2 regions of the Catenibacterium sp. GCM10023432 genome follow, and region 1 is predicted to be linked to the other one. Evidence: a T-box and tRNA genes for the amino acid it is inferred to sense, from the RefSeq annotation. Region 1 holds a T-box; the other holds one or more tRNA genes.

Evidence for each region. A T-box is a leader RNA that pairs with one kind of tRNA and senses whether it is charged. The one in region 1 lies ahead of pheS (phenylalanine--tRNA ligase subunit alpha), so its partner is inferred to be a tRNA-Phe.
Region 2: it has a tRNA-Phe gene. The T-box ahead of pheS (phenylalanine--tRNA ligase subunit alpha) is inferred to sense a tRNA for this amino acid. The anticodon was not compared.

What each region holds. Positions count from the first base shown of each region.
Region 1 is NZ_JBHSEB010000045.1:7,542-23,197, forward strand. It holds gene ACFOZZ_RS06780 (hypothetical protein) at 1-56, shown strand, start outside; gene ACFOZZ_RS06785 (ABC transporter ATP-binding protein) at 53-823, shown strand; gene ACFOZZ_RS06790 (patatin-like phospholipase family protein) at 828-1,673, shown strand; gene ACFOZZ_RS06795 (gamma-glutamyl-gamma-aminobutyrate hydrolase family protein) at 1,729-2,430, shown strand; gene ACFOZZ_RS06800 (M48 family metallopeptidase) at 2,418-3,086, shown strand; gene ACFOZZ_RS06805 (TrmH family RNA methyltransferase) at 3,083-3,811, shown strand; gene ACFOZZ_RS06810 (acylphosphatase) at 3,808-4,077, shown strand; gene ACFOZZ_RS06815 (diacylglycerol kinase family protein) at 4,064-4,423, shown strand; gene ACFOZZ_RS06820 (aminotransferase class I/II-fold pyridoxal phosphate-dependent enzyme) at 4,433-5,596, opposite strand; T-box leader at 5,719-5,922, shown strand; gene pheS (phenylalanine--tRNA ligase subunit alpha) at 5,957-6,991, shown strand; gene pheT (phenylalanine--tRNA ligase subunit beta) at 6,995-9,382, shown strand; gene ACFOZZ_RS06835 (Cof-type HAD-IIB family hydrolase) at 9,414-10,181, shown strand; gene ACFOZZ_RS06840 (nucleotidyltransferase) at 10,144-11,286, opposite strand; gene ACFOZZ_RS06845 (hypothetical protein) at 11,370-11,624, shown strand; gene ACFOZZ_RS06850 (DUF554 domain-containing protein) at 11,657-12,376, shown strand; gene ACFOZZ_RS06855 (DivIVA domain-containing protein) at 12,436-12,774, shown strand; RNA gene rnpB (RNase P RNA component class B) at 12,783-13,095, shown strand; gene ACFOZZ_RS06865 (helix-turn-helix domain-containing protein) at 13,213-14,130, shown strand; gene pgsA (CDP-diacylglycerol--glycerol-3-phosphate 3-phosphatidyltransferase) at 14,132-14,722, shown strand; gene ACFOZZ_RS06875 (CinA family protein) at 14,724-15,179, shown strand; gene recA (recombinase RecA) at 15,224-15,656, shown strand, end outside.
Region 2 is NZ_JBHSEB010000090.1:307-15,962, reverse strand. It holds gene ACFOZZ_RS11505 (NAD(P)/FAD-dependent oxidoreductase) at 1-951, shown strand, start outside; gene bsh (choloylglycine hydrolase) at 1,007-1,981, opposite strand; gene ACFOZZ_RS11495 (GTP-binding protein) at 2,158-3,111, shown strand; gene ACFOZZ_RS11490 (RNA-guided endonuclease InsQ/TnpB family protein) at 3,444-4,694, opposite strand; gene ACFOZZ_RS11485 (chromate transporter) at 5,265-5,825, opposite strand; gene ACFOZZ_RS11480 (chromate transporter) at 5,822-6,376, opposite strand; gene ACFOZZ_RS11475 (AAA family ATPase) at 6,390-7,034, opposite strand; gene ACFOZZ_RS11470 (glycoside hydrolase family 1 protein) at 7,036-8,445, opposite strand; gene ACFOZZ_RS11465 (MurR/RpiR family transcriptional regulator) at 8,569-9,441, opposite strand; gene ACFOZZ_RS11460 (CapA family protein) at 9,460-10,473, opposite strand; gene yaaA (peroxide stress protein YaaA) at 10,466-11,200, opposite strand; gene ACFOZZ_RS11450 (peroxiredoxin) at 11,197-11,652, opposite strand; gene ACFOZZ_RS11445 (MIP/aquaporin family protein) at 11,822-12,553, shown strand; tRNA gene ACFOZZ_RS11440 (tRNA-Ser) at 12,734-12,826, opposite strand; tRNA gene ACFOZZ_RS11435 (tRNA-Phe) at 12,840-12,915, opposite strand; tRNA gene ACFOZZ_RS11430 (tRNA-Asp) at 12,919-12,996, opposite strand; tRNA gene ACFOZZ_RS11425 (tRNA-Ala) at 13,005-13,080, opposite strand; tRNA gene ACFOZZ_RS11420 (tRNA-Pro) at 13,087-13,163, opposite strand; tRNA gene ACFOZZ_RS11415 (tRNA-Leu) at 13,174-13,262, opposite strand; tRNA gene ACFOZZ_RS11410 (tRNA-Cys) at 13,270-13,344, opposite strand; gene ACFOZZ_RS11405 (hypothetical protein) at 13,912-14,547, shown strand; gene ACFOZZ_RS11400 (hypothetical protein) at 14,478-15,011, shown strand; gene ACFOZZ_RS11395 (hypothetical protein) at 15,103-15,234, shown strand; gene ACFOZZ_RS11390 (hypothetical protein) at 15,255-15,656, shown strand, end outside.

The sequences.
Region 1 (15,656 bases):
TGACTTATTATATTTATATGAAGAATGTTTATACAGAAATAGGGGAAGTACTATGAGTGAAATACTAGTTGCGAAAAATATAACTAAAATATATGGTATTGGTACAAGCCATACCTTTGAAGCATTACATGGTGTCTCTATGACTATGAATGAAGGAGAATTCATCTGTGTCATGGGACCAAGTGGTGCAGGTAAATCAACTTTTATTAATAATCTATCTACAATTGATATTCCTACAAAAGGGAAGGTTTATATCAATGATGCTGAAGTAAGAAGTATGGGTGAAAATGAAATAGGTAAGTTTCGTTATGAGAACCTTGGATTTATCTTCCAGGAATTCAACTTATTAGATTCTCTCACTGTTCTTGAAAATATTGCAGTTCCTCTTTCTCTTGCAAATTTGCCACAGGAAGAAATAGAAGCAAGAGTTAAAGAAACAGCGTCACGTTTATCTATTGATTCATTACTTCATAAGTATCCTAATGAATGTTCAGGAGGACAAAGACAGCGTGCAGCCATCTGTCGTGCCCTTGTCACTCATCCTAAACTTATTGTAGCGGATGAACCAACAGGTAACTTAGATTCTCACACATCACATGAAATATTGGAAATATTCAAAGAATTAAATGATCAAGATGGTGTTTCTATACTTATGGTGACTCATGATCCGATGATTGCCAGTTATTCACAGAAATTGCTTTACATTAAAGATGGTGTTATTGCAAAGCAAGTCGTGAAGGGGGATTTGACACAGAAGGAGTATTTCCATAAAATAGTAGACGTTAACTCAGCAGAGTCAATGTCTTTATTTGAGGGGGAATAAGTATATGAGTGGAATTGTTTTAGAAGGTGGTACATTTAGACCAATCTTTTCATGTGGTATTATGGATTGTTTGAATGATCATGATATTATGTTTGATTATTGTATAGGTGTAAGTGCAGGAATCACTGATGGTGTTTCTTATGTATCAAAACAGCCTAGAAGAAATCTTGAGATACTAAAAACGTATCGCCATGATCCTCGTTATATTGGTCTTAGAAACTATAAGACGGATCATTCTTTATTTGGTTTAAAGTTTGCCTATGAAACAATTTCTAATGAACTTAATCCTTTTGATTATGATACATTTTATAAGTCTCATACAAAAGTACTTGTAGGTGTCACAAATGCAAATACAGGAAAAGCAGAATATATAGATGGTCATAAAATAGATCGCCATTGTACAGTGTTAAAGGCAACATGTGCTATTCCTATTGTATTTCCTGCAATCAAAATAGGTGAGAATGAATATTTTGATGGCGGTATTGCAGATTCTATTCCTGTAAAGAAAGCAATAGAAGATGGTAATAAGAAGCTTTTGATTATTCTTACTAGACCAAAGGGTTATAAGAAGACACTCAATTTTTCAACTCAATTTGCAGCACAGGTTGTGTCTCGTAAATACCCACTTCTTAAAGATGCCTTGCTTTCACGTCATATCAACTATAATGAAACATTAGACTATATTGACAAGCTAGAAAAAGAAGGCAAGGCACTTGTATTAAGACCAACAGAAGAAGTTATTATTGATTCTATGGAAAAGGATCTAGATAAGATTCAAAGAATTTATGATTATGGTTATGCACTTGCTTTAGAAGATCTAGAAGAAATAAAGGCAATATGTCATGAATAGAGTCTCTTGAAAGAGGCTCTTTTACTATTTATAATAGTTTCAGGAGCTGATGCAAATGAAACCTATTATAGGAATATTACCTTTATTTGATGAGAAAAAAGAGAATTATTGGCTGCTTCCAGGATATATGAAAGGTATTATGAATGCAGGAGGTATTCCTGTGATGTTACCTTTTATTGAAAATATAGAAGATATTAAACAATTATCAGAGAACTTTGATGGTTTTCTTTTTACTGGCGGCCCAGATATAGATCCTGTTTATTATCATGAAGAGAAGAAGGAAAATTGTGGAGATTTAACACCTTATAGAGATACACTAGAAAGTCAGTTATTTAAAGAAGTATATGCTTTAAATAAACCAATATTAGGAATATGTAGAGGGCATCAGTTGCTTAATGTATTATGTGGTGGAACATTATATCAGGACTTACCATCAGAATATAAAAGTACTATAACCCACAGAATGAAACCACCTTATGACAATAAGCAGCATACAGTTACTCTTGTAGAGGATACACCATTAAAGAGTCTACTTAATAAAACTATTCTGCCAGTTAATAGCTGTCATCATCAAGCAATCAAAGAACTAGGAAATGATTTACAACCTATGGCTATAAGTGAAGATGGTTTAGTCGAATCATGTTATGCACCTAATAAGAAGTTTGTATGGGGTGTACAATGGCATCCTGAATTCATGTGTACAGAGAAAGAAAGTCAGAAAATATTTGAAGAGTTTATAAGAAAATGCAGAGAGTAAAATGGAATATTAAATTAAAAGGACATATATACCCATGTATTGTTTCATTTAAAAAGATGAAAACAATCAGGGTGAAGATCAGAGATAATTATTTAGAGGTGAGTGCACCTGCTGGTACAAGCGAGAAGTATATTCGTGATTTAATCTATGAAAATGAAGAGGATTTATATGCACGATTATCTTCTTATGTCCCTTATTTTGATCTAAGAGAGGATGGGTATGTCTATATCTTTGGTAGGAAATATCAAATAGTTGTCAGAGATATTAAGAAGAAACAATGTGCAATTCATGGAGATAGTATTTATGTGTATACTTCTTATATAGAAAATGCGTTAGGGATATATCTTTCTCAGATACTCTATGAATACTTAAAAACGAGAACGGCAGAATATCTTCCTTTATTTAATCGACCTATGCCACGTATTCAAATCAAACAATATAAAGGAAGATGGGGCAGCTGTTATGATCAATTGAACCTTGTGACATTTAATTTCTCTTTAGTTTATTTAGATAAAGAGTTGATTGATTATGTAATTGTGCATGAGTTATGTCATTTTATTGAACCAAATCATTCTCCTCGATTCTATGCAGAAGTCAAAAAGAGAATGCCTGATTATAAGAAACGTATGAAAATATTGGAGGAAAAGCATGTATGATTCAATCAGTGAATAATAAAACAATTAAAGACCTTGTAAAATTAAAAAACAAGAAAACAAGAGATGAAAAAGGACTTTTTCTAGTAGATGGATTCCACATGGTAGAAGAAGCAAAAAAAGCAGGACTATGTGATTTAGTTATTAGTACAGATGAATCATTAGAAGGACAGGATAAAGTGCTTGTTGTGTCTGATTCTGTTATGGAAAAATTGTCCTATACAAAAACACCACAGCCTATTATGGCTGTATGTCATAAGAAGGATAATATTTTAAAACACTATGATCGTGTCTTGATTTTAGATGGTGTACAGGATCCAGGAAACTTAGGAACTATCCTTCGTTCAGCACTTGCTTTTGGCTTTAAACAGATTGTCATGAGTCCTGATTGTGTAGACTTATACAATGATAAGGCCTTGCGTTCTACTCAGGGGGCTGTTTTTCATTTAGATATTGTCCGTGATGAATTGAGTCATGTTATTCCAGAACTACAGAAGTTAGGGGTACGTGTCATTGCGACAAGCTTACATAATGCGTCTTCTATTGATGATATTAAATCAACAGATAAGATGGCATTTGTTATGGGAAATGAAGGGAATGGTGTGAGAGATGAAACAATTGCGATGTCTGATGCCTCTCTTTATATTCCTATTGATACAATGGAATCACTTAATGTTGGTGTAGCGGCAGGTATTGTGATGTATACCTTTAAGGGGGGTTCACTATGATTAGACAGCATATCTATTTTTCAGGAAGAGTACAAGCTGTTGGATTCCGTTTTAGAGCACAGATGAATGCGACTCAGTTAGGACTTACTGGCTGGGTTAGAAATCTCTTTGATGGACGTGTAGAAGCAGAAGTACAGGGAGAAATAGAACAGATTAATCGTTTTATCAATAAGATGAAAAATGAACAATGGATAGACATCACTGATATGGAAGTGGAAGATATCCCTGTAGAAAAAGGAGAGAGAAAGTTTGATGTCACATACTAGACAATCTCTTTTAAAATCTTTTCAGCATGCCTTTGAAGGCATTATCCATACAATTAAGAAAGAACGTAATATCAAAATACATCTTTCTTTTATGTGTGCAGTGATCTTATGTGGTTTCTATTTTCATATTACGAAGATTGAATGGATGATCTGTCTTATTCTATTTGCACTTGTTTTGTCATTAGAACTTGTCAATACTGCGATTGAAGCAGTGGTAGACTTAGCGTCACCAGATGTTCATCCTCTTGCAAAGCTCTCTAAAGACGCTGCAGCAGGTGCTGTGCTTATTAGTGCGATCATTTCAGCTATTATTGGCTTGATGATTTTTATTCCTTATATTATTTAAAAAAGCGGGCTATTTAAATAGTCCGCTTTTATCCATCATGTCTAATGCATGTTCTATTGTATCATCACTTTGTACTAGAGCCATACGTACATAGCCTTCACCTTGAGTACCAAATGCATTACCTGGTACCACAAGAACACCTGTTTTATCAAATAGTTCCTTTACAAAAGTTTCAGAATCTTTAAACTTGTCAGGAATCTTCGCCCATACAAACATAGTACCCTTAGGCATATCGATATCCCAACCAATAGACTTACAGCCATTGACTAATAAATCTCTTCTATGTTGATAAGCATTTCTTGTTTTTTCTACACATGATTGATCCTGTGTTAATGCTTTAATCGCACCTTTTTGAACTGGTAAGAACATACCATAATCTAGATTAGATTTTAATGATTTTAGTTTTCCAATGATTTCTTTATTACCAAGTGCAAAACCAATACGTGCACCTGCTAAACCATATGTCTTGCTTAATGAGTTGAATTCAATACCCACATCCTTAGCGCCTTCAAATTCTAAGAAGCTGCGTCCTGGTCCTTCAAACAATAATTCACTATAGGCATTATCATGAAGAACCATGATGTTGTATTTCTTTGCGAAGACAATGAGTTTCTTATAGAATTCATCATTCGCAACACCACATGTTGGGTTATTTGGATAAGACACAATCATATACTTTGCATCCTGTGCAGTCTTTTCATCAATCATATCAAAATCTATTAAATAATCATTTTCCTTTAATAAAGGCATAGTAACAACTTTAGCCCCAGCGAGTAGTGGCCCATCTCTAAAGATTGGATAACATGGATCTTGTACAAGTACGATATCACCTTCATCTACTAAAGTTAAAGCAAGATGTGCTAAGCCATCCTGAGATCCAAGTAATGATGTCATTTCAGTTTCGGGATCAATAGTGACACCGTATCTTTTTTCATACCATTCTTTTACAGTGTTTTGAAGATCAACGGCATCCTTAATCGCATAAAGATAGTTTTCTGGCTTCATTGCCTCCTTTGCGATTGTTTCCATGACTTCCTGAGTTGGAGGGATATTAGGTGCTCCAATACTCAAATCAATGACTTCTAGTCCTTGCTTTTTTCTTTCACTACGCATATTTGCAAGTGTAGTGAAGATGCTTTCTCCGAAGAGATCCATTCTTTTTGAAAATTTCATTTTATATACGTCCTCTCTTTAAGTATCATAATACAAATATTAAACAAATGAAAGAGGGTTTCGGCTTGTTCGATAGATAAGATTTCATCTTGTCTTTTTCCTAATTATTAGGTATAATACATGAGAACACGAAGAAAAGGACTAGTATGTAATATACTTATATTGAGAGAGGAAGAGGCTGGTGGAAATCTTCTTATAAGATATTATTGAATTCACCTTGGAGTGCGGCTAATCCCCGCCGTAACACTGACGTTATAAGTGATAAAGTGCATATAGTGTATACTATATGAATTTAGGATGGTACCGCGATTTAAGTCGTTCCTATTGGAACGGCTTTTTATTTTTTTAAGGAGGAAAGTTATGGATGAATTATTAAAAATCCAGGAAGAGGCACTTGCAAAAATTGCAGCTTGCGCTGATGCGAAAGAATTAAATGACTTACGTGTGTTCTATCTTGGTAAAAAAGGACCTATTCAGGCTGCTATGAAATCAATGAAGACTATGGCTCCTGAAGAAAGAAAAACATTTGGACAGGTTTCAAATAAGACTAAACAGGAAATTGGACAGGCTATTGAAGAAAAGAAAGCTTATTTAGAAGAAAAAGCTTTAAATGAACGTTTACTTGCAGAAGATATTGATATCTCTTTACCAGGTAATCGTTTACCAGTAGGATCTGTACATCCTTTAACACGTGTTAAGGAAGACTTAGAAGAATTATTCCTAGGTATGGGATATAAGGTTGCTGAAGGACCTGAAGTAGAATCAGATCATTTCAACTTTGAATTAATGAACTTACCTAAAGGACACCCTGCAAGAGATATGCAGGATACATTCTATATTGATGAAAATACATTAATGAGAACACATACTTCTCCTGTACAGGCACATGTTATGTTAGAAGCTAAGGGTAAAGGTCCTATTAAGGTTATCTGCCCTGGTAAGACATACCGTCGTGATGATGATGATGCCACTCATTCACATCAGTTCATGCAGTGTGAAGGACTAGTCATCGATAAGAATATCACTATGGGTGATTTAAAGGGTACATTAGATGTTTTCGCTAAGAAAATGTTTGGTGAAAAACGTGAAATTCGTTTAAGACCTTCTTATTTCCCATTCACAGAACCAAGTGTAGAAGTAGATATCTCTTGTGGCAACTGTGGTGGTAAGGGCTGTGCTATGTGTAAAGGTACTGGATGGATTGAAGTATTAGGTGCTGGTATGGTCAACCCTCATGTATTAGAAATGTGTGGATTTGATCCTAAGGAATACCAGGGATTTGCATTTGGTATCGGACTAGAAAGAGTTGCTATGTTGAAATATGATATTGATAATATCCGTGATTTCTACAATAATGACTTAAGATTCTTAGAACAGTTCGAAAGAAAGGAGTAGTATATGTTAGCTAGTTTACATTTATTAAATAGATATGTGAAAGTAGATGATCAAGATCCTGCAGAACTTGCAGAAAAGATCACTCGTATTGGATTAGAAGTAGAAGGACAGGGACCTCTTGCAAAAGGAACTAAGCTTGTTGTTGGTTATGTAAAGGAATGTATTGAACATCCTAATTCTGACCATCTTCATATTTGTCAGGTAGAAACTGCCCCTGGTGAAGTAAGACAGATTGTATGTGGTGCACCTAATGTGGCTGCTGGTGAAAAGGTTATTGTGGCATTACCAGGATGTGAACTTGAAGGTGGTAAGATTTCTTCAGGTGCTATTAGAGGCGAAAAGTCTGATGGTATGATCTGTTCTATTGCAGAGCTTGGATTAGATAACCGTTTATTAAAAGAAGAAGATAAAGCCGGTATTCATGTATTACCAGAAGATGCGCCAGTAGGTACAGAAGCACTTTCTTGCCTTGGTTTAGATGATTATATTCTTGATATTGGTTTAACACCAAATAGAGCTGATTGTATGGCTATGCAGTCTTTAGCTTATGAAGCAGCTGCTGTATTAGGTAGAAAAGTTACTTTACCAGAAATCAAGAAATATCCTGAAGAAAAGAGTGAAATTGAAGTTTATGTAGAAACTCCTTTATGCTCATTCTTTGGTGCTAAATTAGTAAAGGGTGTAACAACTAAAGAATCACCTAAATGGATGCAGAATGCGCTTCTTGCATCAGGTATCAAGCCTATTAATAATATTGTAGATATCTCAAACTTCGTCATGGTTGAAACAGGTCAGCCTATTCATATGTATGACTATGATAAGCTTGCAAAGAAGGCTTTCGTCATCAAGACTGGATTCAATCAGAAGGCTGTTCTTCTTGATGAAAATGAATATGAAATCTTACCTGAAGATGTTATTGTATCAACTGATGATGGCATTGGCTGTGTTGCTGGTGTTATGGGTGGTAATGATACTAAGATTGATAAGAATACTAAAAATATCGTTATTGAAGCAGCAACTTTTGATGGTGCTGCATTAAGAAATACAGCAAGACGTATGAACTTATTAACAGATGCATCACAGCATTATATCAAGGGTGCTATTGATACAATGAGTTCATTAAAGGTATTAGATCGCTGCACTGATTTATTAGTACAGTATGCTGATGCTGAAACTATTTATGAAACAGTACATACACCTCTTGATGAAACAAGAAAAACTGTCACTATTGAATTATCAAGAGTAAATGGCTTGCTAGGTACTTCATTAACAGTTAAAGAAGTATCTGATATTTTCGATAGCTTATGCTTTGAATATACATTAGAAGATGAATTATTTACTGTAACTGTTCCTACATATCGTAATGATATTACTATGGATGCAGATTTAGTGGAAGAAGTCGCACGTATCTATGGATATGATAATCTTCCAACTACTTTACCAGTCATGAATATGACAGATGGTGTCTTAACACCAAAACAGTCTAAAGAACAGTTGATTAGACATACACTTGTAGACCTTGGTTTACATGAAACATTAACTTATACATTGACAAGTGAAGCAGCTGTCAATGAATTCAACTTATTCCATTCTTTAGACAATACAGTTAAGTTAATGAGTCCTTTGAGTGAAGAAAGAAGTGCTGCAAGAAAATCACTTATTGGTTCTCTTTTACAGACAATTCATTACAACAATGCACATTCAAACAAAGATGTAAACATCTTTGAAATTGCGAATACATATTCTGACAAGGAAGTATCTAACTTAGCAATTGCAGTAAGTGGAGACTATGTCAATGTTCCTTGGATGGGTAAGAAGGAAGCGGTTGATTTCTATCTTGTGAAAGGCTTTGTAGAAACATTATTCAAGAAATTATGTATTGAAGAATCACGTTATACTTTTGAAAAGGTAGAAGCAGATAATAAGGACTTCCACCCAGGTAGAAGTGGTTATATCAAGATGGGTAAGGAAATTGTAGGTGTCATCGGACAGGTACATCCTGCAAAGGCAAAAGCTTATGAAGTCAACGATACATATGTGGCAGAATTGAACTTAACAGCTATTCTTGCATTACGTACTCGTGCATTAAAATTCAAGGCTATTCCTCTATATCCTGCAGTATCTCGTGATATCGCTTTAGTTGTTGATTCAAAAGTACCTGCTGCAGATGTAGTTAAGACAATCAAACGTGCAAGCAAACAGCTTGTAAAGAGTGCAGAAGTATTCGATGTTTATGAAGGTGAACATATGGAAGAAGGTAAGAAGTCATTGGCTATCTCACTATTATTCCAGGATCCATCTCGTACATTGGATGACGCAACAATCAACTCAGCTATGGAAAAAATTCTTGAAGCCTGCAAGAAGGACCATAACGCCGTGTTAAGAGGTTAAGATCAGTGCTTGCACTGATCTTTTTTTACTTATGAAACTGATTTTTTCGGATTTAGATGGGACACTCCTTCATAGTGATAATACGCTTTCTGATATGACATTACAGGCTATAAAGAAGGTGTATGAATATGATGATTTGTTTATTCCTATCTCTTCGAGACTTCCTGAAAGTATTCAATCATTTGTCCCTTATAAAGCACCTCTGGTCGCTCATAATGGCGCACTGATTATTTTAGGGGATGAAATCATCTCTTATACAATACCAACGGATATTGTCTATGATATATGTTCTTATTGTAATGATTTAGATTGGAATATTTATGATGGCAATAACTGGTATTCTACAAATCAATATTTTAAAGATCATGCGATAGAAGAGTCTTATATTGGTAAAATATCGATTAAGATTGGATTAGAAGACATTAAAAAAATACAGACCATTCATAAAATAGTCTGTATTGGATTTATTGATCATGTCACTTCTTATTTAAAGGAAACATATCCTTCTTTACATATAACACGTAGTGCTTCTTATTATCTAGAAATCACCAATAAAGAAGCCACTAAAGCCAATGCGATACAAACGGTGGCCCATCATTATCAAATACCATTAGAGAATACAATCGCCTTTGGAGATTATTATAATGATGAAGATATGTTAGATATTGCAGGGGTAAGTTATGTAGTAGACAATGCTCCTGATGACTTAAAAGAAAAAGCAGATCATGTTACTTTAAGTAATAATGATGATGGTGTTGCCTTTATTTTAAATCAATTTTACGATAAGGAATCGCTTTAATTGTTTCTTTAAAAAAGCCTGGATTCACTAAATCAAGAAGCTGAGCCCCTCTTTTTTCAATATCTAAAGCAGGATGCTTATGTTTTGTGATGTTAGTGATGATTTTATATTCTGTATTCTTTTTAGCTGTTTTAATATAACGCTGTCCACTCGCAGATAAGCCAAGAATATGAATATAATCAATATCCATGGCTTTTTTCATTTCTTCTTTTGTGTTATGAAGAAGAATATGAATAAGCATTCTTTGTATTCTGCTTCTTGTATAACGTTTACTTGTTAAAGCATTGATGAGTTCTTCTAAATTGTAGGTTTCTTGATTCACTTTATACAAGCGGTCATCCAAACCTTCTTCAATCATATGAAGCCCTTCAAGAGGAGTAAAGGTAATTAAATACTTTAAATAAGGGTAGAACTCTTCTAGAGTAAAGAAATGAGAGTCTTTATATGTATTGTAGCCAGGTAATTGATGGGCTACATCTTTTCCCAGCTTTAGTGCAATGCGTAAAGATGTGGCGCTAGAAATGCTTTGAATATCTTTTGCATGATAATCATTGGTACGCTTAATGCAGTGCATGGAAATAGGATACTGATTATGAACTACCTCTTTAACATAACTTAGTCCTAATAAATCATTAGGTGTTCTCACTTCCTTATTTAAAATAAACTGCAATGCTTGATTACACGCATCAGGATAACGTAATCCATCCTTCATGCCTTCTTTTACTTTCATATTGTAAGTATCCGGGTCTTGTTCAATACCTTCAGCTATTTCTATGAATGTCTCAATATTGCCATCCTCGCTGCCAAATACAAGATCAGTCACTCCCATTTCGTGGAGTAATGTCACTGCACCTTTCGCAAAATAATCGGCACTCTGACAGGCATAAACAAGTGGAAGTTCTATAACGATATCTATGCCTTCTTCTATTGCGATTGCGGCTCTTTTTTGATAGCTGATTATGGCAGGCTCTCCTCTTTGTACAAAAGAACTGCTCATGACGCATATAGTTAAATCAGGCTTAATTCGTCTTTTAGCTTCTTGAAGATGTAAACGATGGCCTAAATGATAGGGGTTATATTCTGTAATAATACCTAGTATTCTCATGGAATCACCTCAAAAAGTATTTTATCATAATGGACTGATAATACAAATAATGATATACTTTTTGTATTAGGAGGATTATAAATATGGCTTTAGAATTTAGATATGATACACAATTATTAATTGATGGTCATGACTTAGATGAAGATGAAATCAATGATTACATTACTGAACATTTTAAAGGAGACTGCCTTCTTGCAGTAGGTGATGAAGACTTAATTAAGATTCATTTCCATACAAATGAACCATGGCAGTTATTAGAATATTGTTCTACATTAGGTGAAATCTATGACATCGTTGTAGAAGATATGGATCGTCAGTCTAGAGGTCTTAAAGGATAACTTTCATCTTTGATGAAAGTTTTTTTATAACTATGTTTGGATTAGGTACGATTATTAACTGCAGTGCTATTATTATAGCTGGCATTGCAGGTATGGTATTTGGAAATCATTTAAAGGAGTCCATGCAGGATACTTTGATGAAGGCAGATGGTGTCGCTGTTATTTTCATAGGTATTGCAGGAGCATCAAGTAAAATGCTTGTAATAAAGGGTGGCACTATCGATACAACAGGTACTATGATGATGATTATTTCATTATCTCTTGGTGCGATTGTAGGAGAAATGTTAGATTTAGATGGCAAGATGATTCACTTTGGTGAATGGCTTAAAATAAAAACTGGAAATGCGAAAGATAAGAAGTTTGTAGATGGCTTTGTGACAGCATCTTTAACAGTCTGTATTGGTGCGATGGCAGTTGTAGGATCTATTGAAGATGGAATCCATGCCGATCACTCTATTCTTTTCGCAAAAGCAATACTCGATTTTGTGATTATTCTTGTCATGAGTGCAACTCTAGGTAAGGGATGCTTATTCTCTTTTGTACCAGTAGGCTTATTTCAGGGAACAATCACTCTTTTAGCAAGTCTGATCAGTCCTTTTATTACTGCATCAGCTATGAGTGCTCTCTCATATATAGGTTCAATACTTATATTTTGTGTAGGAGTTAATCTTGTGTTTAATACAAAAATACGCGTTGCAAACCTTTTACCGGCTTTGATTGTGGCGTGTATATGCACTGTTTTTCCATTGTAAGAAACTTTTGCTTGCAATTATTCTTGTTTTTTGTAGAATATTTATGAGGAGTGAAGACGATGGAAAACAAGATTCGATTAAGCCCGAAAAGAATCCTTAATAAAGAATTTTCTATTGAATCAAAAGGCTATAGCGCAAATGAGGTAGATAGTTATCTTGATATTGTGAAAGAAGATTATCTGAATTTCCAATCTATGCTGAATGATTCTTATGATGAAATTGAAAGTCTTCAAAAAGAGAATAGTGCTTTAAGAAGAAAACTCAATGAATTATTAAGAGAAAGACAGGAACAGAGAGATAATGCACGCGTCATGGAAGAGAACTTGAATAACAATGTCGATGTCCTCAGACGTATTTCTCAATTAGAAAGAGAAGTCTATCATAAAAATAAAGACTAATATGTGTCTGCGAGAACTGATCGCTGGAAACAGAGGAAAGTCCGTGCTGCCACTATCTGAGATGATAGTAGTGATCGTGCTGAGGCTAATAACCTCAGGCAGAAATGACAACGGTGAACGCCTAAGTCGTAAGATATGGAACTAGCCATAAAGTGCCACAGAAACGAATACTGTTAGAAATGACAGGGTGAAAAGGGGTAAACTTCGCGAGGCAGAAACCCAAATTTTGGTAGGGGAGTCTAGCAAAAGGAATTGAACGGATGCTAGGTAGAGTAATCTAAGATAAATGATGAGTTGAAAAACAGAACACGGCTTATAAGAGCAGACTCATAGATGGTTTCCATTTGGGGGACCGTCTTTTTTGTCTGTCTATAATAGTTGTAAAATGCCACTATTTGTGGTTAAATAGACTTGACATAAATGCAAGGAGGCTTTGAAATGAATATTAGTGAAATAATAAAGAAAACGAGAGAGGAGAAAGGATTAACTGTAGAGGAATTATCTTCTCAGACAATGCTTTCAGTTGCGATTATTAAAGATTTAGAAAATGGTGACTTTGATCATTATCAAGGTGAAGAAGCTTATGTGAAAATGTATTTAAGAAAGATTTGTCGCGCTCTTGATATAAATGAAAAAGAAGTACAGAATGAGTATTTAAATCTTACTCAGAAAATTGAGTTAGAAGAACTACAGGAAGCAGAACAGCAGAATGAGGAAGTAAAGAAGAGACAGTCTGCCGATGAGGAAAAAGCTAAAGCTTTCCGTTTTGAAAAGCCACCGTTTACAAATTCAAATAAAGGTGTTATGGGTAATAAAAGTCATTTAAATGTCATAAGAGTGATTATTATAGTATTATTAGTGGCAATGATTTTCTTAGTGGCTTTCTTTGCAATCAGTAAAACAAAGTCAAATGTTGATGCACCATCATTTACATCTGACCAGCAGACAGCAGCAGGTGAAGTAACTAAGAAACCATCAAAGAAGAAAGACAAGACAACTCCAAAGAAGGATGAAACACCAGCTGTTACTTATACTAGAAATAGTGATTTAAATTATAATTTTAAATTAAAGGATTCTAATGCAGAAACATTCAAGTTAAAGGTTGAATATTCTAAGAAATGCTGGGGAAGCCTTTATGTAAACCGTGCTAAATATACTGAATTTGAAGGTAAGGTATATAATGAAGGTGATAGTGTTGAATTGACACTCAATACTGCAGAATTCAATACATTAAGACTTGTAAGTGGTGAACAGTCTGGTGTAAAGGTTTATGTTGATGATGTTGAAGTGCCATTAACAGATGAAGAAAAGGCTGAATCTGGATTGAAATATACTTATTTGACATTGGAGAAGTAAGATGAATTTACCAAATAGATTAACAGTAACACGTTTGTGTCTTGTACCAGTATTTATAATTTTATATTTATGTCCTTATTATACAGATATTAGTGTACCTCAGATTCATTTCCTATTTACTGATATTTCCGTTATTCAGCTACTTGCCTTTGTTATATTCTTAGGTGCTTCTATTACTGACTTTTTAGATGGCTACCTTGCAAGAAAAAATCATCTTGTCACTACATTTGGAAAGTTTGTTGATCCAATTGCAGATAAGATGCTTGTTAACTCTGCATTAATCTTACTTTCCTGGAATAATAAGATGTCAGTTCTAGCACTTCTTGTTATGATTTTAAGAGATACTTTTGTGGATGGTGTTCGTCTTGTAGCCTCTGGCTCTAATAGAGTACTTGCTGCAAGTATTTATGGAAAATTGAAGACAGTGACTCAGATGGTAGGTATTTGTCTTCTTCTATTAAATAACCCGATCTTTGCATTATGGGATATTCCATTTGCAAACTATGTTATTAATGTTGCCGCATGTGTTTCATTATTATCAGGTGTTGATTATTTTTGGAAGAATAGAGATTTAATCATGGAGAGTATGTAAAATGGAAGAAATAGTAAGACTATTGATAGAAAAGAATGTTTCTATTTCTAGTGTTGAAAGTTTTACAGTAGGAAACTTTGCAGCAGCTCTTGGATCCGTTCCAGGAGTTTCTGCTGTTTATAAGGGAAGTCTTGTCAGTTATCAGAACATTATCAAGCATAAGGTGTTAGGCATCCCTCAGGAAGTCATTGACACTTATGGTGTTGTATCTAATGAAGTGGCAGGGCTTATGTGCATTAATGGACAGAAAATGTTCGATACAGATCTTTGTATTTCTTTTACAGGCAATGCCGGTCCAGATGCCATGGAAGGCAAGAAAGTAGGTCTCATTTATATTGGTATTGCCTATAAGAGTGATGTTCATACTTATGAATATGAATTGTCAGGAAGTCGCAAGCAGATTGTGGAACAGGCTATTGCGATTGGAAAAATGAAGATTTCTGAAATTTTGAAGTAATTTACAAATAATAATCGTATGAATATGTATGGAGGTATATGTTTATGGCGAAAGAAAAGAAGTCATCGGTAAAAGATACTGATGCAGCATTGGATGATGCTATCAGTCAAATTGAAAAGAAATTTGGTAAAGGGTCTGTGATGCGTCTTGGAGATCGTGCAGCGGTGGATGTAGATGTTATCCCTTCAGGCTCTTTAACCCTTGATAAAGCATTAGGTATTGGTGGTTACCCTAAAGGACGTATTATTGAGATTTATGGTCCTGAATCAAGTGGTAAAACAACTCTTACATTGCATGCGATTGCCCAGGCGCAAAAACAGGGTGGTAAAGCAGCATTTATTGATGCTGAGCATGCCATTGACCCTGTCTATGCAAAGAATTTAGGTGTTGATATTGATGAATTGATTCTTTCACAGCCAGATAGTGGTGAGCAGGCATTAGAAATTGCTGAAATGCTGGTGCGTTCTGGTGTGATTG
Region 2 (15,656 bases), on a different contig from region 1:
TGGGTAAAGAAAGTTAAGACAGGACATACAGAAGACATCACACCATGTGTAGGCTGTAATGAGTGCTTATTAGCTGGTTTCTCTGGTAAACATTACTATTGCGCAGTCAATCCACTATGCTATGCTGAAAAGGAATATGCACTTCCTAAGGCTGATGGTACAGTAAGAAAAGTATTAGTTATCGGTGGTGGTCCAGCAGGTATGGAAGCAGCAATCACTGCAAGAAGAAGAGGCTTTGAAGTAGACCTTTATGAAAAGGAAAATCGTTTAGGCGGTACTTTATGGCCCGCAGGAGGACCTGATTTTAAACATGATGTATTAAATCTAATTAAGTATTTAGAAACACAGTGCTATAAACTGGGTGTAAATATTCACCTTAACACTGAAATAACAAAAGATAACCTTAAACAAAAAGATTATGACAAGGTTATTCTTGCAGCAGGTTCTAGACCAGTCACTCCACCTATTGAAGGTATTGAACATACTATTCTAGCAAGTGATTATTTAACACATAAAGCTGAAGTAGGGAAGAATGTTGTTGTAATCGGTGGTGGTCTTGCAGGTACTGAATCAGCATGCGATATTGCTGTTCGTGCAGACCATGTAACCTTATTAGAAATGATGCCTGATATTCTTTATACAGCACAGCATTGTTTAAACAATGATCAGCATTTGAGAAGATTAGTTAAAGATAGAAATGTAGAAACCGTTGGAAATGCGAAAGTCATTGCAATTTCAAATAATAGCGTAACTTATGAAAAGGATGGTCAGACTTATGTTATTGCATGTGATACAATCATCAATGCAGTAGGATTTAGACCAAACAATGAATTAGAAAACCTTCTAGAAGATATGTATGAAGAAGTCTGCGTTGTGGGAGATGCTGTATCTCCAAGAAAGATTATGACAGCTATTCATGAAGGTTATCATGCAATAAGAGTTATGGAATAATGAAAATAGCACTCAGATCGAGTGCTATTTTATATTCTGACTTATGAATTTTCTATTAGTTCTGCTGGAAGAATACTTCTTCATCAATCATTGGATAACATGTCAAATCTTTATTATCAAGATCTGTCTTATGCATATCCACCGCTTTAATAGTATGTCCATGATAAGTTGAATAGTAGTAAATACCTTTGTTTAAATTACAACAAGATGTATAAATAGTATATTCATACTTACCTTCAGATACTTCACATAGTCCTTTCTGCTGTTCTACTGAACCAAGAATATGGAAGAACTGACTCACATTCTCTTTTTCATTTAATCCTTTAGTGACATTCATATTAGAAAATGCGACACGGACAAAACGTGATGCTGAAGATAAATCACCAGGTAATCCTAAAGCACCCATACCTCTACTATAAGTAGATAAGTTTACATTTTGAGAGAATGTATTCTCAGGCTGTTTAGTAGAAAGATACATATAATTATTTAAATTAAACATCTGTTTATCAAAAGGTGGGTTATTAGTCAGTACACCTACAGGATTATCATAAATATGTATCCCATCCTTCATTACTTCTACAGTAATAGTTTTATTTGAATCACTGATCATATAATGAAGTGAAGCAGGTGGGAATGATGCACTAAAAGGTGTATCACATAAATTCATTTCATTAATAAGCTTTATTGCTTCATCAACAGTTTCACACTGACATAAGATCCAAGGAATAAATTCAAAGGAACAAACATTTGTCTTTCCTTTTACAACAGGATTAAAATAAGCATTTCCTACAAAGTTAAGTCCAGCCATACCTAATCCTTTTTCATTCATTGCATCATAATATAATGGATACCCATCGCTGACATGAGCCATTCCAATGATGGCATATTTGTAAGATGGTTCATCTGTATGTCTAAAACCATACTCAAAATTTCTAGGTGTTACAACAATCTGTTCACCATAAGAAAACTCGTAATCAAGATTTCTTCCAAAATAACAATCCTTATCTTTAAAACATGCAGCAGTACACATATTCACTGCCCCCTTTCAACTGAATTCTAACATAAATATATAGGTATGTTAAGTCCATAGTTTGACATAATTCACATATAGTTTCTAAAGAATATTCTATGTCTCTTACATGTCACTAATGTGAACTGTTTGACAAAACATTAGATCAACATATAATAAAATCAAGAGGTGAACTTATGGTACAAGTCGATTTAATTACAGGTTTTTTAGGATCAGGTAAAACAACATTTATTAAGAAGTATGCGAAATATTTAATTAATCAAGGACTGCATATCGCAATTTTAGAAAATGATTTTGGTGCGATTAATGTAGATATGATGGTATTAGAAGAAGAATTAGGTGACCAATGTGAACTAGAAATGGTTGTTGGTGGAGGAGATTTAGACTGTCATAGACGTCGTTTTAAGACAAAACTCATTTCTATGGGTATGAGAGGTTTTGATAGAATATTAGTAGAACCATCAGGTATTTATGATGTCGATGAGTTCTTTGATGTACTTCATGAAGAACCATTAGATAAATGGTATGAGATTGGTAATGTGATTGCTTTAGTGAATTCTAAGCTCGAAAATAGTCTCTCTAAGCAATCAGATTACTTACTAGGCTGTCAGGTTGCAGATGCTGGTAAAATCATTCTCAGTCGCTCTAGTGAAGCCACAGAAGAAGAAATCAATAACACAATCACACACTTAAATAACACAATGGCTCTTATTAAATGTAAAAGAAGATTTAATAAAGAAGACTGTCTTAATTTAGAAACGCTCAATAATCAAGACTTTGATTCTATTCTTCATTCTGGTTATGAATTAGAAGGCTTTATTAAGATGTTCTTTAAGAAAGAAGAAGCGTTCTCTACTATGTTCTTTATGAACCAGCCTATTACTCAAGAAGAACTAACAAAAGCCACTCATTCTATCTTTAATGATCCTCTATGTGGTAAGGTATTTAGAATCAAAGGCTTTATTCCTGAAGATAATCAATGGATAGAACTTAATGCAACAAAAGACCAGATTACTACTGAAACAATTGCGAAAGGGCAGGAAATCATTATTGTCATTGGTGAATCATTAAATAAAGAAAAGATAGAAGAATACATAAAAAAACAGCATAGCTGGCCATTGATGAAGTGATATTTGTAGAATATGGTGGGAATCACATATCTTCATCACCTGAATATATTGATACAAGGTAATGATTAAACCAATTCTATATAAAGAATAAATAAAAAAGGTCAGCTTTTAGAAGGGAATGGGCGCTGACCTCGAAGGGTAGAAAAGAGTGGGAAATCTCTTTCCAACATTATTATATGAACTTTTTAAAAAGATTTCTTTATACAAATTGTCGTATTTGCTTAGAAAAGGAGTAATATACATTGTGAACTACCCATCACCTAAAGGTAATGGGCTTTAGAGAGCCTAACGGCTCTTTTTAAGAAGTTTGATATTTAAGTTTCCACCTATTGCTAGGCAATCCTTATTCTTACAGGCGTGTCCACCTCGCCTCTACTGTATAGCTCCACAAGAGACACAACATTACTTTTACGCAAAATATTTAATGCACCATTTACATCAGCATTAAGACATTTACCATTTAAACATTGATACATACCTCTATATATTCGCTTTCCACTAAATGTATAGCTTTGCGGGTTGTCGTTATTGTAAATAGGAATATCATCCTTATCCCAAAATGATGCTTTTGAAGTATAGCTTTCTTCCTGCTTTACAAAGACAATGCCATTAATCTCACAAAGGTACTCTAGCTTAAAACGAAGTTGTCCATAAGGTATATTTACAAATGTCTGATTATTGGCTTGACCAATATTACTGTTCTTCTGGAAAGTTTCATTATAGCCAACTACAAGTGTTCCAATATCATTATTGATGCAATAATCTATGATTGTGCGAGCAGTCTTGTTCATATAATCATTAATCTTATTATTCCTGTTGCGAGTATTGGCTTTTTGTTTATTGGTAGGTCTTTTCCCAATATTTTGTTTATCTTTTACAGACTGTAAATGTGCATTTTTCTTATTGTACCACTGATTTATGGATTTAAGTCGCTTACCATCAATGATGAATGTCTTGCCATTACTTGATACCGCTGTTACAAGATTATTAATACCAAGGTCAATTGCTAGTGCATTATTGATATTTAAGTTTCTTTGAATACATTCAGCTTCGTAAGTATATTGAATTTCAAAGAACCTAGCGTTTGCTTTCGGTATGATACGGATTTCCTTAACTTTCTTATCAAGTAATATAGGTGGGATGGTAATCTCTACACATTTATGTGTTTTCTTGTAAGCATTTGAATATGGTAAAATCAGTTTATTACCATTAAGTCTTACAAAACCTATGACAAGCGTAGTATATCCATCTTTTGGAAGATAGTTTGGCAAACGACAATCCTTAAAAGCATACTTGCCTTTTTTAGCAAGCTTAAGTAGTCCAAAGAATGATTTGAAACTGCCATCGACCTCTTTAAGTATCTGTTGAGCCATATTTGAATTCAGCATCTTGTAACTGTTAGATGTTTTTAATAGAGCATAGTTCTTTTCATAATTAAGGTATTCGCCCTCGTTAAAGTAATACTGTCTTACATTATAGATTGCTTGATTAGTGAGATTCTTTGCTATATGGCAAAGATGCTTAATATTTTTGTAATCTTCTTTTGAAAGATGTTTTACTTGTTGCTTTACTGTAAGATACATAGCATTTTTCCTTTCTAAAGATTTAGAGAGATGTTCTCCATGTACCTATTATATCGCATATTCTAATGTAATATCATCATTTCAGTAAAATATATAATTTCTTGTCGCTTATATCCCATCACCTAAAGGTAATGGGTTTTACGCTCATCTTCTATAAAAAGGTCAAAGGTATTTTATCCTCTAATAATGGGATGAACCTCTATAGAGGATGCTTGAGAACTCTTAGATGAAAACCCTGTATGATTGGTATGGGGTCTATAACAGATCCTTATATTCCCTAAGAGAATTAACTATTATATACACAAGACCTCTGGAATTATACTTAGGGCATGATAGTTCATCGAAGTTCAGATATTGAATAATCTTTTTATATTAATTTTCAGTAATATGCTTGATTTTAGATGAAAGTTTTATTATTGCAGTGTTCTTATTGGCTAGGATAAGCATCTCGGTCGTCAAACTTCGATGCTTATCCTTTTTTTCTTTCTATAGATTTATTGATCTTAAAAACATGGTAAATGATTTATGAAATAAATAAAGTTAACTCCAAGCCTATTTAGTTACTCTTTTTTAGATGATAATCTGATAAATAACATTAATAACCCCTGAAAGAATCATTACAAATATTGGATTAGATTTCTTATACCAGAGCATAAATACACAAAATAGAAATATAATCAATTGATGAATACGGAAGTTATTTAATATAATTGTTGCTTCACTACCAAATAATGCAGAAATCATTATGGTAACACCAGCGGTTGCAATCAATGCAACGACGGCTGGTCTCAAGTGATTTAGAATATTCTGCAAGAAACGCAGATGACGATATTTAAGATAAAAATATGCAATACTAGTTACTAGTATACAAGAAGGGAGAATGCATCCTAAAGTCGCGGCAATAGCACCAGGAATACCAGCAATCTTAGTTCCTACAAATGTAGCTGAATTAATTGCGATAGGACCAGGTGTCATTTGTGATATAGTGATTAAATCTGTAAATTCTTTAAAATCCAGCCAATGATGTAAATTGACAATCTGACTTTGAATCAAAGGCATAGCAGCATAACCACCACCAAAGCTAAAAGCGCCAATCTGCAGAAAACTTAAAAATAACTGTATATAGATCATTGCTGGAGTCTCCTTTCATATAAAGAATAAATAATACCTATCACAATACATGTCAAAATAATCAATACAACATTTACCTTAAAGAAGTAATTCGCAATAAAAGAACCGAACATAATCAAATAATAACTTCTTTTCTTTTCCTTAAAGATACCTAATGCCATTTCTACAACAACAACACCAATCACTGCACCTACACCTGACTGCATCCCATCAAGTATATAATGAACAATTAAATTCTCTTTAAAAATAGAATAAAATACAGATACAACAGAGATAATAATAAATGGAGGAAGAATAGTCGCAATAACGCTAACTATAATACCTAAAACACCAGCAATCTTATATCCAACTACAATAGCTCCATTGACGGCAATAGCACCAGGTGCTGATTGGGCAATGGCTACTAAGTCCAGCATTTCATCTCGATTGATCCAATGATACTCATCTACAAACTTTTTCTGCATTAATGTGACAATGACATAGCCACCGCCGAAAGTAAAAGTACTGAGATAGACCATTGAAAAAAATAATTTCCAAAGTTTTTTGATCATCTCTATTTACCTCTTATCTTGTCCAGTCAAAATAACTTTTAATAATTTGAGCACATTCCTCTAAATCAAGTTTACAATCTGATGCCGCTTCGATTAATATTTCTGCACACTTCTCTCTAGATAATAAATCACTATCTAAACATATATCATAGCTTTGTTTTTCACCCCATAAATGATGAGAAATGGCATCACGATAAACCTTACGCTTATGATCTTCACGATGAATAAAATTGACTAATTCATCATGTTCTAATCCTTCTAAATCATATGTTTTATCCGCAATTGCACGAGGAATGCGATGTTCCATTGAAGTATTATATAAAAGTACCTTTAAACAATCTGCATGTCCTTCAAGTACATCACCTGCAGCTCTTTCATGAATAATACATGGACCATTCTCTACAGCTTTTAGAATGGCTTTAGATAAAGCATGATGAACCTTTTTAATTTCATCACTTGCCTTTACTTCTTCTAAAGACATATCCGCAATTCTATTATCAAAATCCTTTAAATAATCTTCAGTTAACCACTCTTCATCAGCTAGTTTTACAAGATCCTTACCTTCATATAATTTCATTCCTAACTTTTTACCTACAATAACAGAAATCCATCTACCCATACTACAATATTCACTATCCATTAAAATATATTTCTTCATACTAGTAATCCTCCTCTAAGATTTGTCCATTTGTTTCAATAACCTTCTTATACCAATAAAAAGAATCTTTTTTATATCTCTTCATAGAGCCATTTCCTGAATCATCTACGTCTACATAAATAAAACCATATCTCTTTTTCATTTCACCAGTAGATCCCGCAATTAAATCAATAGGCCCCCACATTGTATAACCCATCACTGGAATACCATCTAATTCAATTGCTTTAGACAATTCCTTTAAATGCGCTTTTAAATACTCAATACGATATGTATCATGGACCTTATTATCTTCTAACTGGTCTATAGCACCTATTCCATTCTCTACAATCATCAAAGGCAACTGATAACGATCATATAAATAATTTAATGCATATCTTAACCCCTGGGGATCAATAGTCCACCCCCAATCACTCTTAGGTAAGAATGTATTCTTATAACCTGTATCTAAACCATTCATACCTTTAAGAATACCTTTCGTCTTTTTACCAGTCACATGAGTACAATAATAGCTAAGTGATAAGAAATCTACTTTACCTTCTTTAAGTATTTCTAAATCTCCTTCTTGAATAGGTAAGGTAATATGTAGTCTCTCTAGTTCTTTTATTTTATATTGAGGATAATATCCACGACACTGTACATCACAATAGAACATCATACTATGCATAAAATTCATCGTTCCAATCACATCATCAGGATTAGCGCTATATGCATAAGAGAAATGACCACAATACATCATTCCTACCTTATTATCAGGATTAATTTTATGAGCAATCTTTACAACTTTTGCGCTTGCAATAAATTGATGATATGCTGCAGTCATTCTTACTCTCTCATCATCACTATTAATACCAGCTGCAACCCAAGGCTGAGTAGACATACAATTGATTTCGTTAAACGTAAGCCAATATTTTATTCTATTATTGTATCTTTTTAGTAAAACTAGCGCAAAACGCACATAACAATCCACTACAGCTCTATTTTCCCATGAACCATACTTTTGAAGTCCTAAAGGTGTTTCAAAATGAGAAATAGTTACAAGAGGTATAATATGATACTTCTCTAATTCATCTAGTATTGCATCATAGAATTTAAGTCCTTCTTCATTGGGTGTTAATTCATCCCCGTTAGGGAAAATACGTGTCCAGTTAATAGACATACGATAAACCTTGAATCCCATTTCTGCAAATAATGCGATATCTTCTTTATAATGATGATAAAAATCAATCGCATTATGACTAGGATAATACTCATTCTCTTCAATACTTTTTGTAATACGTCTTTTCTTTTCATGAGACCCTAAAGTCATCACATCTGCGGTACTTAATCCTTTACCATTCTCTAAATAAGCACCTTCTATCTGGTTAGCTGCCGTTGCACCACCCCAGAGAAAATCTTTTGGAAACATCTTCATCACCTTTCTTTCTACAACTAAGATTATAAATAAAAAAAGAAGTCGCTCAATTAATGAACGGCTTCTTTCAATAGCGTTGCGAAAAGATGTGTGTTTCTAATAATATCCAAGCAACAATGTTGCTTACTTAATGTTAGGATTCTTGGATGTTCTAAATAAATCAAATCCCTGTGAACTAGATCTTCTTCTTTCAAAATGCTTTAAATAATCAGTATTAAAAATACTCACATATAATATATCTAGAATCAACATCGTAGATATATTCATCGCAAAATCACCTAGATTATCTTTCAGTTTTTCTCTTGTAGAAACATGCAAAACATAATCTGCATATTGAGACAATGTATTATCTCCATAAGATGTAATTGCGAGAAGAGGAATATGTCTCTCTTTAAGCTTCTTAACACCTCTTAATTCTGTTTCTATTTCTCCAGAGTAAGAGAGAATAATAAATGAACAATTAAGAGAACAATAAGAAGCACGATAATAGAGTTCATTCATCTTTGTTTCAAGAACCACATTCTTTCCAATCTTCAACATCTTATCTTTAAAAGTCTGGGCTACGTCACCTTGTACGCCTGCAGAATATACATAAATAATATCACTTCTATTTAAACAATTAATCGCATTCTGCAGATCATCATGACCAATTAGCTTTAATGTATCATCTACAATTTCATGATATAGCTGTCCAATCTTATTTGCGATTACAGTGTTTTTATCTTGATCATCAAAAGGGTGATTAGGATCAAGATCCTGGAAATGAGATTCTGTATATTCAATTTCTTTTAAATATTCTTCAAGAAAATCAGTATATCCATGAAATCCTAATTTCTGACAAAAACGAGTAATCATAGAAGGGTTGATAAACAATTGAGATGCGATAGAACGACTGCTTTGTTTACGAAGTAAAGTCTTTTTATCTAAGAAATAATCCGCAATTCTCTTTTCTCCATTTGTCATATTCTTTTTCTCTTTTAAGATATCTTCAATCATTTGATCAACACCTTTCATTTACTGGATTGTATTGACTTTCTTTAGTATACGCTCTGCATCCTGTCCTGTCGCAATTATAGGCTGATAGTTATTACGATACTTAACAGAAGAAATCATACATGGAATAATCTTATGTTCCATACTCGTAATCTTCTTATTAGTAAAATGGAATGTTTGCTGGTAGATCATAGAATCCTTATCACTTGGATTTCTATTGCCACCAAAACAGAAGTTACTTAAACTATAAACAATAGGGGAATCCTTATATGTTTCAATCCCTTCTAATACATGAGGATGACTACCTACAACCATATTAGCCCCTGCATCAATAGTTGCATGTGCTAAATCTCTTTGTCCCTGAGTAGGACTATAGTTTCTTTCAATACCCCAATGATAATAAACAATCACAAAATCAGTCTTCTTCTTTAATTCAGTAATCGCATTCTTCATCTCATCAGATACAGCATTAGGAAATGCATAACCAAGAAATCCAAACTTGATTCCCTTTACCTCCTTAATATAGCTCTTTGAATATCCAAAATAGCCTACACCATACTCATCTAGAGTTGCTTTAGTATCATCCATCCCTTTCTGATAACGGTCCATAGAATGGTTATTTGCGACTGTCACAGCTTCAACACTACTATTAGTTAAAATCTTTGCATATTCCTTTTTACCTTTAAAAGGGAATGACTTAATCACATGACTCTCTTCATCAGTCAAAGGACCTTCTAAGTTCGCAATAGTTAAATCATCCTGTTCAAAAACACTTTTTACATTCTTTAAGAAATAATCAGGATTATTACCTTGTTTTACATATTCCTGATCAAAAGATCCATCATATGGCTGTCCTGCATAATTTCCTAAAGTTATATCACCTACAAAAGACATAGTAATATCAGTATGAGTGACCTGAGCTGTTTCATCTGTCTTTTTCTTAGTCTTCTTTGGTGTTTCTTTCTTCTCTTCTTGAGCACAACCAGTACTTAATACAAGGAGTGCACATACAAAACCTTTTAAAAACTTATTCATTTTCATTTCTCCCTTGTACAAATACAAAACAATGATCATTAGATAGCTTTTCATCAAATACAAAATCTAAATCGTTAAACTTCTTTAAGTCCTCTATATTTTCTATCTTTTCTTTAGCCATATAAGAGATCATTGCACCTCTAGCCATCTTCGCATAGGTTGCCTGCTGCTTGAGTACTCCTTTGATATTTCTTAGAAATTGTATCTCAATACATTGGTCTTCTTCCGTTAAGTAATCAGTAATACATTTTGAATACTCTTTAGAGGCTAGATTAATGATGACATGATCATCCAAAGAGTTATATATTTTACTACCCCAGAATTGATACAAATTAAACGATTTTACGCCCATTTCTAAACGATAGGGTACAATTCCGTCGGTAGGTGTTAAAACTCCATACAGACCTGATAAAATACGTAAATGCATGTTTAAATACTCTCTTTCACTATCGCTCATAGAAAAGGGATGAAGGTACTTAAACGCAATCCCATCATAAGCATGAATTGCACATGTAAGAGGTTTAAACTGACGCTCCTGTAACTCTTCAAAACATTGATGTGTTAATGTTTCGTTGGTCTTCCAAAGCTTTCTTAATTCCTCATAGGACATACTCTTAAGTTTCTCTTCTAATATTTGAGATTCTTTAAGAAAACAAGGTGTAGTAGGAGCAATAGAAGCATCCTCGTCGCTTCTCATCTTCTTAGCAGGACTCATGATAATCTTCATGATAAAGCCTCAAGCATCTCTTTTGGATTATCAGCTGTCTTTACACGCTCCTTGGCTTTAATGATCATTCCTTCTTCATCAATTAAGTATGTTGTTCTTACAACACCCATGCTGACCTTTCCATAATTCTTCTTCTCTTTCCATACGTCATAGTCCATGATTGTCTTCTTTTCTGTATCAGAAAGCAAAGTAAAAGGTAGTTCATATTTCTCTTTGAACTTCTTGTGGCTTGCTACAGAATCTTTACTGATTCCAATGACCACTGCATCCTTTTCTAAAAATTCAGGATACAAATCTCTAAACCCGCATGCCTGTTTAGAACATCCAGGTGTATTATCTCTAGGATAAAAATAGAGAATCACGCGATGTCCTCTATATTCTTCTAAAGTATGCATATTGCCTTCTTCATCTGGTAGATTAAAAGAAGGTGCTTTTGTATTAATCTCTAACATAACAAACCCTCCTTTGTGCATTATACCAAAAATAGAAATAATGTGCCACCTATGCACAAAAAAACGATTGTAAGCATTAACATTTTATAAACATGTTGACACATTGAAATACAGGTTTTATAATCCAAATGTCATTAAACACAATTAAATATTAAATAGGGGGACAATTATGACATTTTCATTAACTACTCGTCTAATTGCTGAGTTCCTTGGAACTGCAATCATGGTTATGATTGGTAACGGCTCAGTAGCAAACGTGGAATTAAAGGGAACAAAGGGAAACCACAGTGGATGGATCGTCATTGCAATCGGTTATGGTATGGCCGTTATGATTCCAGCTCTTATGATTGGTAAAATTTCTGGTAACCATATCAACCCAGCATTCACTATTGGTCTTGCTGTTGTAGGTGATGTACCATTAGCTGAAGTATTACCTTACATCTTAGTACAGTTCGCTGGTGCTATCGTAGGTCAGTTCATTGTTTATCTTTGCTTCAAGCCTCATTATGACTCAACAGAAAATCCTGAAGCAATCTTAGGTACATTCTCAACTACTGATGCAACAAAGAATAAGTTAAATGGTTTCTTAAACGAATTCTTCGGATCATTCATCTTATTCTTCTGTGCATTATCTATTACTCATTCACCAATTTTTGAACATGGTAATCAGGGTGCTGGTTTCATTGGTGTTGGTTTATTAGTTATGGCATTAGTTGCTTCATTTGGTGGCCCTACAGGTCCAGCTTTAAACCCAGCTCGTGACTTAGGTCCAAGAATCTTACATGCAATCTTACCAATTAAGAACAAGGGAACTTCTCAGTGGGATTATGCATGGGTACCAGTACTTGCTCCAATTTGTGCAAGTATCTGTGCTTGTCTATTATATTTCAACATTTTCTAAGAAGCTATCAATTGATAGCTTTTTTTCTTTGTCTCAAAGAATAGGGGAGTAATTAAAAAGGATAAGCATCGATAGTTTGATAACTAAAATACTTATCTTGTCTAATAAGAACCTCTAAAATATAGTCTTTGAAATATGCACAAAAAAACTCAGGAAAGAATCCTGAGTTATATTTATTAATGGCGCAGGTTGAGGGATTCGAACCCCCGCAGGACGTTAATCCTCTGTCGGTTTTCAAGACCGATCCCTTCAGCCGAACTTGGGTAAACCTGCATCATAAGTAAAATGGTGGTTCCGGCCGGAATCGAACCAGCGACACGAGGATTTTCAGTCCTCTGCTCTACCGACTGAGCTACGGAACCAATTGGCGGTCTGGACGGGGCTCGAACCCGCGACCTCCGCCGTGACAGGGCGGCATTCTAAACCAACTGAACTACCAGACCAATAAAAATGGTGGAGCCTAGGAGGATCGAACTCCTGACCTCCTGCGTGCAAAGCAGGCGCTCTCCCAGCTGAGCTAAGGCCCCAATAAATGGTCGGGAAGACAGGATTTGAACCTGCGACCCCCTGGTCCCAAACCAGGTGCACTACCAAGCTGTGCTACTTCCCGTTTATAAAGATGGTGCCCTGGGCCGGAATCGAACCGGCACGGAGTTTGAAGTCCGCAGGATTTTAAGTCCTGTGCGTCTACCAGTTTCGCCACCAGGGCACACGTATGGAGGTTCCAACCGGACTTGAACCGATGGTCGAAGAGTTGCAGTCTTCTGCCTTACCAACTTGGCTATGGAACCGTTGCTTCGTGGCACTCGTATAATATACTATGGATTTTAGATAATTGCAAGGGTCTTTAAGAAAAAAGTTTAAAAAAGTGTATAAAATATAATTCATTTCTTCAATGAGAAAACCTTATAATCGGTTTTATAATGGAATAATCAATACAATTTACATTTCTGTTATAAATCACATAATTCTCTTAAAATTAGTAGTCATAATAATAAACAGGGAGTGATTACTATGTATAAAGAAATAATCTTATCTGTTATTAAAACCTCATTACCATTAATGATTGTTTTGATTATATTACAGTATATATTTAGAAAACAATCTACATGCATATTAATAGAATTTAATGTCGCCTATTCAATTGTTCGTATGATGCCTTTAGTGAGTTCTATGCATACTCTAGGTATAAAAGGGATTATAACACTTATAATATGTTTTCTATTTTTGAATACGAGTACATTGCTGATGTATCGTATCCACAGCCTTAATCTATAACGAACATACATTTATACGTATTTCTACTTTCAGAATATCTCTGATACAATGAACTCACGAAAAAAAAGGAGACAATTAAAATGAATACATATGATTATGCAGGTAGTTTCTTAATACCTGAAAGACTTAAGAAGGCGAGAAGAGATTTTGAGAATAATACAATTAATCTAGAAGAATTAAAAAAGGTAGAAGATGAATGTATTGCAGAACTTATTACTAAGATTAAAGAATTAGGTTATCATACAATCACCGATGGAGAATTTAGACGTTCTACATGGCATTTAGATTTTATGTGGGGATTTAATGGTGTAGAACACAAAAAGACAATAGAAGGTAATACAACATTTGATGGTGAAGCAGCAATGATTGATGATACTTATGTCACAGGAAAGATCAGCTGTGATCATCATCCTTTTGTAGATTATTTCAGATTTGTAAAACAGTTTGAAGATGAAAATACATTAGCCAAACAGACTATTCCTTCACCAGGACAGTTCTATGCTTACTTTACGGGAGCACAGTTACTTAGAAATACATTAAGTATTTATGAAAATGAAGAGGCTTTTGCCTTTGATGTAGTTAAGGATTATATCGAGTTTGTCCATGAAATCTATGATGCAGGATGTCGAGTATTGCAGTTTGATGATTGCGTCTGGGGTGGTATGGTCAATCCACAGCTTGCACGTGGCTTACAGGACGTACTGGTGATGCATTAGAAGATTATAAAAAGAGATTATTAAAACTTAACAATGAAGTTGTTGCAGCAAGTCCAAAGGACTTAGAAATCAATACACATGTATGTCATGGTAATTATCATTCTACTTTCTTTAGTTGGGGTGCTTATGATGGTGTGGCTGATTTATTATTTGGTGAAGAAAATGTGAATGCATACTACTTAGAATATGATGATGAAAGATCAGGAGGATTCAAGCCTCTTGCAAAAGTATCTGGTGATAAGAAGGTTGTCTTAGGATTAATCACTACTAAACGTCCAGAATTAGAAGATAAAGAAAAAGTAATTCAGAGAATTAAGGAAGCAAGCAAGTATATTCCTCTTGAACGTTTTTCTTTGAGTCCACAATGTGGTTTTGCATCATGTGAGATTGGTAATAAACTAACAGAAGAAGAATGGGCTAAATTAAAGCTTGTAAAAGAAATCGCAGAAGAAGTCTGGGGTTAATAAGAATCCTCTAGGAGATCCTAGGGGATCTTTTGTGTCTTGTAGTATATTAATTGATACAATATAATTTATGTATAAGAGGTGAACAGATATGATAGAAACTATAATTAGATACATAATTATTGCGATTGTGTTAGGTGTTATCGGTGAAGCGATATCTCATTTTTCTAGTAAAACAATTGATGAGGACATAAGTACTACACATTATAGAGTAAAGCGCTAGCGGTGTTGAAGTATGCCTGTATGTCACAGTTCATTCTAGGAATGGTTATGTTTCTTGTATTTAGTTATTTCTATCTGCAAGGCAATGAAACAGTAGAGATGGGACATCTGTATGTTTCTTCTATCTTTGGGGCTATTGGTTTATATGGCGTGGCCTGGGCATCTATATGGGGTGTATCAGTTAATGAGTCTCTAATAGAGATACATAGAGTATTTCATGCTAAGAAGGTATTATGTATCACTGGTATTGGACAGGTAGTTATTGATAAGAAAGACGCAATGATCTTATATGATCAAACAGGTAAGAAATTGATTAAGATAGATGCTTTATCGGATAATTATGATTATTTACTTGATTCTTTAAAGCTAAATAATATCGCTAAGTTTATGAAAAGTGTTGCTACTAGATCATTAAATTTAGCT